DNA from 2 places in the Oceanobacillus sp. FSL W8-0428 genome. Region 1 is predicted to be linked to the other one. Evidence: a T-box and tRNA genes for the amino acid it is inferred to sense, from the RefSeq annotation. Region 1 holds a T-box; the other holds one or more tRNA genes.
The links. The T-box of region 1 lies ahead of thrS (threonine--tRNA ligase). A T-box ahead of a tRNA ligase gene usually reads a tRNA of that ligase, here a tRNA-Thr.
Positions count from the first base shown of each region.

Region 2: it has a tRNA-Thr gene. The T-box ahead of thrS (threonine--tRNA ligase) is inferred to sense a tRNA for this amino acid. The anticodon was not compared.

Region 1 covers NZ_JBBORB010000001.1:3,601,105-3,607,471, forward strand. Annotated here, with positions in the region: gene MKY30_RS17165 (replication initiation and membrane attachment family protein) at 1-1,007, shown strand, start outside; gene dnaI (primosomal protein DnaI) at 1,024-1,953, shown strand; gene ytxC (sporulation protein YtxC) at 2,322-3,155, shown strand; T-box leader at 3,214-3,452, shown strand; gene thrS (threonine--tRNA ligase) at 3,506-5,440, shown strand; ribosomal protein L20 leader region at 5,667-5,797, shown strand; gene infC (translation initiation factor IF-3) at 5,869-6,367, shown strand, end outside.
Region 2 covers NZ_JBBORB010000001.1:1,661,751-1,668,117, forward strand. Annotated here, with positions in the region: rRNA gene MKY30_RS07570 (16S ribosomal RNA) at 1-98, shown strand, start outside; tRNA gene MKY30_RS07575 (tRNA-Ile) at 234-310, shown strand; tRNA gene MKY30_RS07580 (tRNA-Ala) at 331-403, shown strand; rRNA gene MKY30_RS07585 (23S ribosomal RNA) at 529-3,449, shown strand; rRNA gene rrf (5S ribosomal RNA) at 3,510-3,625, shown strand; tRNA gene MKY30_RS07595 (tRNA-Asn) at 3,655-3,729, shown strand; tRNA gene MKY30_RS07600 (tRNA-Thr) at 3,733-3,805, shown strand; gene MKY30_RS07605 (glycine betaine ABC transporter substrate-binding protein) at 4,172-5,074, opposite strand; gene MKY30_RS07610 (GNAT family N-acetyltransferase) at 5,419-5,700, shown strand; gene MKY30_RS07615 (VOC family protein) at 5,879-6,274, opposite strand; gene MKY30_RS07620 (glycerol-3-phosphate responsive antiterminator) at 6,287-6,367, opposite strand, start outside.

The sequences.
Region 1 (6,367 bases):
TGCAGTGCCCATACTCTCCGAATCAATTTTTCAGGGAAGCAATGCTGTCTCAGCTGCTGCTGCATCATATAGGAGAACTAAAATATAATGAGCTTTATTCGCGTTATGTAAAGGATAGCCATCTATATGGCGAAGAGGTAACAGCTGATTTTAATGAAGTGTTTGATACAATAACACCATCTTTGCCTGTTGCTGAGAATGTAAAAACAAAGAGGCAGTGCACTGAAAAGGATTCAATGGATTTTTCCTGGATAGAACAAACGCTCAAGCAGCGGTTTATTCCAGCTGAAAGAATCCTAAATTCTGCGAATAAAAAGCTTATTCATCAAATGAAGGTATTGTATGACATAGAAAGTGTTGATATAGAGAAAGCACTGCTGTGGGCTCTTGATGAAGATAATAAATTGAATCAGGAAGAGTTTAAATCAGCATGCCACGACATGTTTATTTCCCGTAACAACGGGCAGTCTATCCGTTTAAAAGAAAAGATAACGGCGAATACAGAGGCTATAATGAAGAAGCCTGAAACAAAGGAAGAACAGCTTATTCAAGAGCTGGAGACAATTTCTCCAAAGCAATTATTAGAAGATCTATCAGATGGGAATCATGCATCTGAGCAGGATATCAAGGTTGTCCGCGAGGTTATGACCAGGCAGGGATTGCCAGCTCCTGTCATGAATGTTTTAATTCATTATGTCCTGCTGCAATCAAATATGAAGCTGTCCAAAGCTTATATGGAAACTATTGCCGGCCACTGGTCCAGAGTTGGACTGAAGTCTGCCAAAGAAGCAATGAGCTTTGCTAAACAAGAACAGGAAAAATATAAGTCTGCTAAAAATAAACCAAGAAAAAATAATAATTATAATTACAATAATAGCTATAAGAAAGAGGTTGTTCCGGATTGGTTTAACAACCGGAAGAAGAAACAGCCGGTGAATACAGGCTTAAGCGAAAAAGAGCAGCAGGAAATTGAAGCTAAGCTGCAAAAATATTTAAATGAAAGCTGAAAAGGAGGGATGCTTGATGAAGCCTATACAATCAGAATTAAAAGCATGGATGGATACGAATGAGAATTTCAAATCCAATTATACTAGAATAAAAAAAGAAATTCTGAGTGATCCCTCTATTCAATCATTTTTACATGAACACCATGAACTGACTGACCACGATATTGAAAAGAACTTAATGCGGCTATATGAATATAAGACACAATCCAAGCAATGTGATCGCTGTGCTTCTTTTGGAGAATGTCAAAACATGGTTCAAGGGTACTCTCCGATATTAAGTATGGATAAGAATGAAATTAGACTCAGTTATGAAAAATGTCATTCACGTATTCAGGCTGAAGAACAGCAGGCGCAGCAGAGGTTATTTCAAAGTCTTTATATGCCAAAAGAGATTTTGGAAGCGAAAATGTCAGAAGTTATTCAGGATAAGTCGAGGATTTCAGCAATTGGTGAAATTATCAATTTTTTAGAGGAAGCTAAAACAAGCTTGCCTAAAAAAGGTTTATATCTTCATGGCTCGTTTGGAATTGGTAAAACATATCTATTAGGTGCTATAGCGAATGAACTGAAAAAGAGAAATTACTCAACTACACTTATTTATATGCCGGAGTTTGTCCGGGAAATAAAGGGTTCTTTTAAAGATGATTCTTTTAATGAAAAGATAGATTTCTTTAAGAAAGCAGATGTTTTAATGCTGGATGATATTGGGGCGGAATTACAATCAGCCTGGTTCCGGGATGAAGTATTAGGCTCTGTCCTGCAATATCGTATGATGGAAGGCTTACCTGTTTTTTTCTCTTCCAACTTTGATTTAAATCAACTGGAGAAGGAACTTGCAAGTACAAGAAATGGTGTGGAAGAAGTCAAAGCCGGGCGGATTATTGAGCGTATTAAGCAGGTAAGTACAGTGGTGAAAATGTCTGGTGAAAACAGAAGAGACGAATAGAAAAGAGGATTTCCGCTGATGGAAATCCTCTTTTCTATTCATATGTTTATCATCAGGTGAAACTTTTTAAATGTTTTTTTAAATAGGCATAACAAGTATCTTTTTGCAGATTTTTTTATAGAGGCTGTTCAAAAGTCCCTAAGTGCTAGTATATGCTCTTGATCCATTCGTGAGATTCATACGAATGGATCGAATCTAGTTTTAGCAAATATTACGAGCAAGAATTAACTTATATATCACTTTTTGAACACCCTCTTATACTACATCAAGCAAATCTGCTAGTCTGACTAGTTTGAGCATTTTTATCTGAACTTGTCCATATAATGTAACAGTTTGTAAGTGGATGAGGGTGATATGTATTGTTGGAAGTGTATTTTGAATCAGATAAGGAAGTAGCGGCTTTTCGTAATCAGTTAAATCCATATAGAAAAAAGATCAGAGTACATCAACAAGCAAATACCAGATGGGGTAATAAATTATGTCTGGAAGGTGATTTAGCAGGGATAGATTTAATTAACGTGATAAGCTCTGCGATGGCAAATGTTTTTATAGAAGAGCATCTTTCTGATATCATCATTCGAAAAATCACAAATAATTATTACTTTTCAGATCCTGATGAAATTAATCGTATTTATGATTTTTCTATGTGGATTTTATTTGACTCAGATTCTGATAATCAGTTTTTACGTGAGCAGGTAGATACAACAAAGCTTTTGCAGTATATCTTTTTTTTGCATTTAAAGGAACATACGAGTATTCATTTTAGTGCGATATTGCATTTTCGGCTGGCTCATTTTTTAGACTTTATTCAAGAATGTGTCGGGAAGGCTATTGAAGAATTTAAGAGGGAAGAGGATCATCAGACATTTATTGATATGTTACGTCATTATATTGAGAAAAAAGATCCTTGTGTTGATTTAATTCATATAGAGCAGGGAGAAAATTTTATTTTTTACAATGAAAAAGGGGAAGTAATTTCTAAAGATATGCTGCGTTTTTGGATGTATCAAGCCCCCTTATATGCATTAGGTTTACATGAAAATGAATTTAATTTAAGTCCGCTTATTGCAATGTCACCGGCCAGAATAAAAGTATATGGAGATAATCCAGCAGATCCGAAAATAATGACAATAACAAATATTTTTCAGGAAAGGGTAGAATTTGAAAGGAAAGGGGTATCGATTCTTTCTCGTTTAGATTAAACAATTGGACTTGCTTTTCAATCCTGGAAGGAATATAATACGTATAGAGTTTGAAAATGAAACTGCTGAGATGAGGACATGATTATTTTCAGCTTACGTATTCAGAGAGGGAAGTCCTTTGGCTGCAAGCTTCCTTTCGTAAAGAAATAATTACCCCCTTGGAGCATTGCTGCTGAAATAATTTGTAGTAGGCAGTAACGTTTTATCTGCGTTAAAGATCAATGAAGCTGGGGATAAAAGGATTTTTTATCTTCAGGAATTAGGGTGGAACCACGATATTAAACGCTCGTCCCTTTGCATAACGCAAAGGGATGGAGCGTTTTTATATTTGATAAAGGAGTTCGATGAAAATGGCTGATTTAACAATTATTTTTCCAGACGGAGCGGAGAAGCAATTCCCTGTAGGAACTACAGGGGAAGATATAGCAGCTTCGATTTCTCCAGGTTTAAAAAAACAGGCACTTGCTATTAGATTAGATGGAGAGGCTTTGGACTTACGCAGAGAGCTTCCTAAAGGCGGTAAGATTGAAATCGTTACTTATCGTGATCAGGAAGGCCTGGAAATTGCTCGTCACTCTACAGCACATTTACTGGCACAGGCTGTGAAACGATTATATTCCAATGTCCAATTAGGTGTCGGTCCTGTTATTGAAGAAGGCTTCTATTATGACATTGATATGGAGCATTCATTAACACCGGAGGATCTTCCTAAAATAGAAAAAGAAATGAAAAGAATTGTAGATGAAAACTTAGAAATAAAACGTGTGGAAGTATCCCGCGATGAAGCAAAAGCACGGTTTGCAGAAATTGGCGATGAATTAAAATTAGAGCTGCTTGATGCGATCCCTGAAGATGAAACTGTAACAATTTATGAGCAGGGGGAATTCTTTGATTTATGCCGGGGTGTGCATGTTCCTTCAACAAGTAAAATTAAAGCATTTAAATTATTAAGTATTTCTGGTGCATATTGGCGTGGAGACAGTAATAATAAGCAGCTGCAGCGTATTTACGGAACAGAATTTGAAAAAAAATCACAATTAGATGAGTATCTGCGCATTCTGGAAGAGCGTAAAGAACGAGACCATCGTAAGCTTGGTAAAGAGCTGGGCCTCTTTACTGTATCGCAGAAAGTTGGTCAGGGGCTGCCGCTATGGCTTCCAAAAGGGGCGACTATCCGTCGTAATATTGAACGTTATATAGTTGATCTGGAAGAACGATTAGGCTATGACCATGTATACACTCCTGTACTCGGTAATGTGGAGCTCTACAAAACAAGCGGCCACTGGGATCATTACCAGGAGGATATGTTCCCGCCAATGGAAATGGATAATGAAGAGCTTGTGCTGCGTCCAATGAACTGTCCACATCATATGATGGTTTTCAAAAATCAATTATGGAGCTATCGTAACCTGCCAGTACGTATTGCTGAGCTTGGTACCATGCATCGTCATGAAATGAGTGGGGCGCTTGCAGGTCTGCAGCGTGTTCGTGCAATGACTTTGAATGACGCGCATATTTTTGCCCGTCCCGATCAGTTAAAAGAAGAATTTATTCGTGTTGTAGAGCTTGTTCAAAAAGTATATAAAGACTTTGGGATTGAAGACTACTATTTCCGTCTCTCTTATCGTGATCCAGAGGATAAAGAGAAATATGTTGATAATGATGCTATGTGGGACAAAGCGCAGGCGATGCTGAAAGAAACAATGGAGGATATGAAATTAGAATATGTAGAAGCAGAAGGAGAAGCTGCCTTCTATGGTCCGAAGCTGGATGTTCAAGTGAAAACAGCATTAGGAAAAGATGAAACATTATCTACTGTACAATTAGATTTCCACTTACCGGAACGCTTTGATTTAACTTATATTGGCGAGGATGGAAAAGAGCATCGTCCTGTTGTTATTCACCGTGGTGTTGTGTCTACCATGGAGCGTTTTGTTGCATTTCTTATTGAAGAATACAAAGGAGCTTTCCCAACATGGCTCGCTCCGGTACAGGCAAAAATTATCCCTGTATCTCTGCAGGCGCACCTTGATTATTCGAAAGAGATAGAAGAAAAATTACGCCAGAAAGGTATCCGCGTAGAATTAGACAGCCGTGATGAAAAATTAGGGTATAAAATACGTGAAGCGCAGACACAAAAAATTCCATTTGCTCTTGTATTAGGGGATAAGGAAACGGAAGCAAACAGTGTTAACTATCGCCGTTACGGTGAGCAAAATACAGAAACACTCCCGTTTGATCAATTCGTTGACTTTATCAAAGCAGAAATTGATCAGAAGAAATAAGCATTGTTTATGACTAAAAAGGAGGCTATTTTCATGTGTTATGTGAGAATAGCCTTTTTGGTGTCTGACGGCTAACTGCATCAAAGTAATGGCTGTCTATTTTAAAAAATACATTGACACTCTTCAATAATCATGCTATGATTCAATAGTTGTTTAAAACAAAGGATACAAGTCCTTGACAATAAAACGATAAAATGCTATATTATAAAAGTTAATGATATGATCTAAAGACAAGTAGAAGCACCCGCTTCTCACCTGATTGACGCCTGTATAGGCAGTTAACGGGTTCATCACGATTCATGTTTACGAATGAGGAGATGTGTGGGTGCGTATGTGTACCGACACTTTTTTTATGGAATGAAATGATTTGACTTGTCCAGATAGATCAGTAACAAAATTTTCGGAGGTGGCTGGCTATTAGCAAGGATATGAATGTTAACGAAAAAATTCGTGCAAGAGAAGTTCGTCTCATTGATTCAAATGGGGATCAGCTTGGAGTAAAAACTCGTAATGAAGCATTAGAGATTGCCGGGAAACGAAACCTTGATTTAGTATTAGTTGCTCCAAACGCAAAACCGCCGGTATGTCGTATTATGGATTACGGGAAGTATCGTTTTGAGCAGCAGAAGAAAGACAAGGAAGCTCGTAAAAAACAAAAGGTAATCAATGTCAAGGAAGTACGTTTTACACCTGGAATTGGTGACCATGACTTTGAAACGAAGCTTAAAAATGCACGTAAGTTCTTGGAAAAAGGGGATAAAGTAAAAGCTGCGGTTCGTTTCCGTGGTCGTGCAATCACCCACAAAGAACTTGGGAAAGAAGTACTGGACCGTTTTGCTGAAGAAGTGAAAGATCTTGGTACAGTAGAAACAAAACCTAAAATGGAAGGCCGTAATATGTTTATGATGGTCGCTCCAGTAAATGAAA
Region 2 (6,367 bases), 1.9 Mb from region 1:
AACCTTTTTGGAGCCAGCCGCCGAAGGTGGGACGAATGATTGGGGTGAAGTCGTAACAAGGTAGCCGTATCGGAAGGTGCGGCTGGATCACCTCCTTTCTAAGGATTAAAAAGGAACGTCGATGAAGTTCGCCACGTCGTGTGGCAACATCGACATAACCCACATCGTGTGGGCCATCGTACTTGGTTGTTTGGTTCAGTTTTGAGAGAGTAATTCTCTTTTAAAAATTAGATGGGCCTGTAGCTCAGCCGGTTAGAGCGCACGCCTGATAAGCGTGAGGTCGGTGGTTCGAGTCCACTCAGGCCCACCATCTAAATTATATATTATTATGGGGCCTTAGCTCAGCTGGGAGAGCGCCTGCCTTGCACGCAGGAGGTCAGCGGTTCGATCCCGCTAGGCTCCATTTTGTACCTTGAAAACTAAATAAGAGTAACAACGACATCAAACTTTAGAAATAAGGCAAAAAAAGCTATTGATATAGCAACACAACTGATTACGAAGTAATCAGCAAACTTATTCCAAAACTTTAGTTAAGTGAATAAGGGCGCACGGTGGATGCCTTGGCACTAGGAGCCGATGAAGGACGGGACTAACACCGATATGCCTCGGGGAGTTGTAAGTAAACTTTGATCCGGGGATTTCCGAATGGGGGAACCCACTGTTCGTAATGGGACAGGACATCTATCTGAATACATAGGGTAGATGAGGCAGACCCGGGGAACTGAAACATCTCAGTACCTGGAGGAAGAGAAAGAAAAATCGATTTCCTGAGTAGCGGCGAGCGAAACGGAAAGAGCCCAAACCAAGAAGCTTGCTTCTTGGGGTTGTAGGACACTCCATTGGAGTTACAAAGAAATTCTTTAAACGAATCGACTTGGAAAGGTCAGCCGAAGAAGGTAACAGCCCTGTAGTTGAAAAGGAATTTCCTCCGGAGTGTATCCTGAGTACGGCGGAACACGTGGAATTCCGTCGGAATCCGGGAGGACCATCTCCCAAGGCTAAATACTACCTAGTGACCGATAGTGAACCAGTACCGTGAGGGAAAGGTGAAAAGCACCCCGGAAGGGGAGTGAAATAGAACCTGAAACCGTGTGCCTACAAGTAGTCGGAGCCCGTTAATGGGTGACGGCGTACCTTTTGTAGAATGGACCGGCGAGTTACGATTGTATGCAAGGTTAAGTGGAAGACACGGAGCCGTAGCGAAAGCGAGTCTGAATAGGGCGAATGAGTATGCGGTCGTAGACCCGAAACCGTGTGATCTACCCATGTCCAGGGTGAAGGTCAGGTAACACTGACTGGAGGCCCGAACCCACGTATGTTGAAAAATGCGGGGATGAGGTGTGGGTAGCGGTGAAATTCCAATCGAACACGGAGATAGCTGGTTCTCTCCGAAATAGCTTTAGGGCTAGCCTCAAGATCGTGAGTACTGGAGGTAGAGCACTGATTGGACTAGGGGCCCCTACCGGGTTACCGAATTCAGTCAAACTCCGAATGCCAGTTACTTCAACTTGGGAGTCAGACTATGGGTGATAAGGTTCATAGTCGAAAGGGAAACAGCCCAGACCGCCAGCTAAGGTCCCAAAGTATACGTTAAGTGGAAAAGGATGTGGCGTTGCACAGACAACCAGGATGTTGGCTTAGAAGCAGCCATCATTGAAAGAGTGCGTAATAGCTCACTGGTCGAGTGACGCTGCGCCGAAAATGTACCGGGGCTAAACGTATCACCGAAGCTGCGGATTGTTCTTACGAACAATGGTAGGAGAGCGTTCAAAGTGCAGAGAAGTCAGACCGTGAGGACTGGTGGAGCGCTTTGAAGTGAGAATGCCGGTATGAGTAGCGAAAAAAGAGTGAGAATCTCTTTCACCGAATGCCTAAGGTTTCCTGAGGAAGGCTCGTCCTCTCAGGGTTAGTCGGGACCTAAGCCGAGGCCGACAGGCGTAGGCGATGGACAACAGGTTGATATTCCTGTACCACCTCATGATTGTTTGAACAATGGGGGGACGCAGGAGGATAAGGAGTGCGCACTGATGGATGTGCGTCCAAGCATGCGAGGAAGTCAGATAGGCAAATCCGTCTGACATATTTCTGAGCTGTGATGGGGAGGGAAATATAGTACCGAAGTTCCTGATTTCACACTGCCAAGAAAAGCCTCTAGTTAGATCATAGGTGCCCGTACCGCAAACCGACACAGGTAGGCGAGGAGAGAATCCTAAGGTGAGCGGGAGAACTCTCGTTAAGGAACTCGGCAAAATGACCCCGTAACTTCGGGAGAAGGGGTGCTCACTTGTGAGTGAGCCGCAGTGAATAGGCCCAAGCGACTGTTTAGCAAAAACACAGGTCTCTGCGAAGCCGAAAGGCGAAGTATAGGGGCTGACACCTGCCCGGTGCTGGAAGGTTAAGGGGAAGAGTTAGCTCTTCGGAGCGAAGCTTTGAACCGAAGCCCCAGTAAACGGCGGCCGTAACTATAACGGTCCTAAGGTAGCGAAATTCCTTGTCGGGTAAGTTCCGACCCGCACGAAAGGTGCAACGACTTGGGCACTGTCTCAACGAGAGACCCGGTGAAATTATACTATGCGTGAAGATGCGCATTACCCGCGACAGGACGGAAAGACCCCGTGGAGCTTTACTGTAGCCTGATATGGAATGTTTGTGCAGTTTGTACAGGATAGGTGGGAGCCTTTGAAGCGTGAGCGCCAGCTTACGTGGAGGCACCCGTGGGATACCACCCTAACTGTATGACCATTCTAACCCAGGACCGTAATCCGGTTCGGAGACAGTGTCAGGCGGGCAGTTTGACTGGGGCGGTCGCCTCCTAAAAGGTAACGGAGGCGCCCAAAGGTTCCCTCAGAATGGTTGGAAATCATTCGTAGAGTGTAAAGGCAGAAGGGAGCTTGACTGCGAGACCTACAAGTCGAGCAGGGACGAAAGTCGGGCTTAGTGATCCGGTGGTTCCGCATGGAAGGGCCATCGCTCAACGGATAAAAGCTACCCCGGGGATAACAGGCTTATCTCCCCCAAGAGTTCACATCGACGGGGAGGTTTGGCACCTCGATGTCGGCTCATCGCATCCTGGGGCTGTAGTCGGTCCCAAGGGTTGGGCTGTTCGCCCATTAAAGCGGTACGCGAGCTGGGTTCAGAACGTCGTGAGACAGTTCGGTCCCTATCCGTCGTGGGCGTTGGAAGTTTGAGAGGAGCTGTCCTTAGTACGAGAGGACCGGGATGGACACACCGCTGGTGTACCAGTTGTTCCGCCAGGAGCATAGCTGGGTAGCTACGTGTGGAAAGGATAAGTGCTGAAAGCATCTAAGCATGAAGCCCCCCTCAAGATGAAACTTCCCATCACTTCAAGTGAGTAAAATCCCTCAGAGACGATGAGGTTGATAGGTCCGAGGTGGAAGCGTGGCGACACGTGCAGCTGACGGATACTAATCGATTGAGGACTTATCTAAGTTTTTTGATGTCACGTTACTCTTATTTAGTTTTCAGGGTGCAAATCCTAAATAAATAAGTCTGGTAGCGATAGCGAAGAGGTCACACCTGTTTCCATGCCGAACACAGAAGTTAAGTTCTTCAGCGCCAATGGTAGTTGGGGGCTTCCCCCTGCAAGAGTAGGACGCCGCCAGGCTTATTTTTTTACCTAAATTTAATTTGTATTCCACAGTAGCTCAGTGGTAGAGCAATCGGCTGTTAACCGATCGGTCGTAGGTTCGAATCCTACCTGTGGAGCCATTTGCTTCCATAGCTCAGCCGGTAGAGCACTTCCATGGTAAGGAAGGGGTCAGCGGTTCAAGTCCGCTTGGAAGCTTTACTAAAAACGCTGATATAAAAGGGCGTGCTTCAATTTGAAGCACGCCCTTTTATATCTATGTATCAATCCTGCCAATCAAAATAATAGTTTTAAGGAATTTTAAGGGTTTTAACTGATTTATTAAAATGGAAAATATCCACCATTTCAGCTTCATGAAGTAATCAAAGAAGAGCATTCCCATTTAGATTTGGGAATGCTCTATTAAAATTGACCACAATTAGGAATAATTAGTGTATTTAAGTGCAAATATAAGATCTTCAGGTCTTTTATATACTCAATAGCGCTCATATTATAATGATTGAACATTTGAAAAGTCTGCTTTATTTAGCATCGTGCATATTGTTTTTTATAGCTTAGAAAGTACTATTCTTTTGGTTCTAAATCTTCGAGAGAATCAATATCCATATAAGCTGGTACAGCTAAGCCGGTCTTGGCACCCTCTAAATTAGGTCCCAAATCTTCAAAATTACTTTCGTATTGCTCATATAATTCGGCATGTGTCACTGGCATCCAGACTGCTAATGACGCATCAGCGCTCCCTGTTGCTATCGATTCAAACATAATAGCTGGATCAACCTGTGTCAGTGTCACATTAAAGCCTTGTTGTTCTAGTGCAATTTTAGCAACGTTTGCTGTGAAAATGGCATCATCCCAAGGTAAAAGAGCCAGTTCTATAGAAGTTCCATCCACAGAGCTTACCCCTTCCGTCCATTCTGCAACAATATCCTGATTAGCATCTGCCCAATCTTGTGCTACTTCAGCAAAGTCCTTTTCCTGGGATTCTAATAATGCTTCTTCTAAATCTGGAAGCTCTAATTGTATACGATCAAGAACGGTATAAGCTTCAGGCATATCATTCTCCAAGCCTTCTCTTATAATCGTTGTGATCTGTTCTTCATCTCCATGAATACCCTGTGGATCATCTAAATATTTTATATCCCACTTGGCAAACATATAGTGCGGAGACCATGCACTAAAGACGATTGGTTCTTCATTGTCAATCGCATCACTTAATTGTGTTAACATTGCTCCTGCTGAAGACAGTTCCTGTTCCCAGCCGGCAAGGTTATCGTATGAAGCTAAAACTTCTTCATTTTTTTGAGTTTGTCCAGCGCCGGGTTCGGTACCAGTAATTGTATAATCCAGTTCTTCACTAATACTAGATTCAGATTGTGCGCTCTCATCATCGGAACCGCAACCTGCGACAATTAGAGATAAGGATAGACCAGCTATTATCCCCAGCCTTTTCCATGTAAAGTTCATCATATGTAAAAATATCCTCCTATTATATATTACTTTTTTAATAGCTTCATCAACTGCGGCACAACTATGATATTTATTACGAGCAAGCAAACTTAATGCTATACTTATTAGTCTTTTAACTCAAACGTTAAAACCAGTTATTTCTGTGCAAATAATTTGCTAAAACATGGTTAGACATAGTTTTCTAGAAAAGAACAGCTTTTTACTCCGATTATCTCTGTATTACACATTTTTAGCGTATTTTAGTTAAAAGCTTATGCTGTAACAGGTATGATTTGTCGGAAATACAGCAAATAGACAGGGAGAAGGTGTAAGATTTAGTATGTTGTTAATAAAAGCATTTTACTATAAATGATTTTATAAAAAGAAGTATAGGTTATGCTATCTTACATGAAGGAAAAGCAGCTTCTGCAGCAACCCCATTGAGTATAAATGACGATGATATTGAGATTGCCACACATCCTCAATATAGAAAAAAAGGTTTGGCGACTATAGCAGCCTCTGAGCTTGACTTGATAATGAATAAGTACCCAAGCCAGGATAGGTCAAATCGAGAATCCTTAGAACCAGCTAAAAAGCTGGGCTATAAATTTAAGAATAAGATCTTTTCAGACCAGGATGTATCATGAGTATTGAGGATAATGATATATACCTGTTACCAGTCAAAAGAAAGTATTATATATACAAAAAAGCAAAACCTTTAACATGTAAGGAATTGCTTTTTTATTTAGAAATTTCTATTTCCGTATTCCAGATAAATGAACATATACATGAGATTTTCTCAAAATTTATCTTAGCTAAAACATATTAAGGTGCAACCAATTCTACTTTCACTCTATCCGGATCCTCAAAATAAACAGCATAATGATTCTCTCCTCCCGCAAATGGGTGGCGGTCAGAGTATAGAATAGTAACTCCTCTTTGCTGAAGCTTTTTCGTCATTTCATCTACAAATTCCCGTGAGCTTGCATGAAAGGCTAAATGATTTAGACCGGTCCGGCATCGATGATAGGGAATGTCTAAAAACCTTTCTTCTGTCTGCACAAATACAAGATAAGTATCTTCAAGCTTCCAGCTCTGACCACCTTCCCATTTTTGGAAAGACGTGTATCCGAGTTCTCTTAAGAACCAGCCCCAAAAGGCAGTGGATTTACTCAAATCAGAAACATAAAGCTCAATATGATGGATTAAACCATGAGTCAAAAAATCTTCCCCCTATTCATTCCAGATATCTTTACAGCTTGTTGTAGCTCCAAAGAATCCTAATTTCTCTGCTTTGTCAAAGTCTTCTTTCTC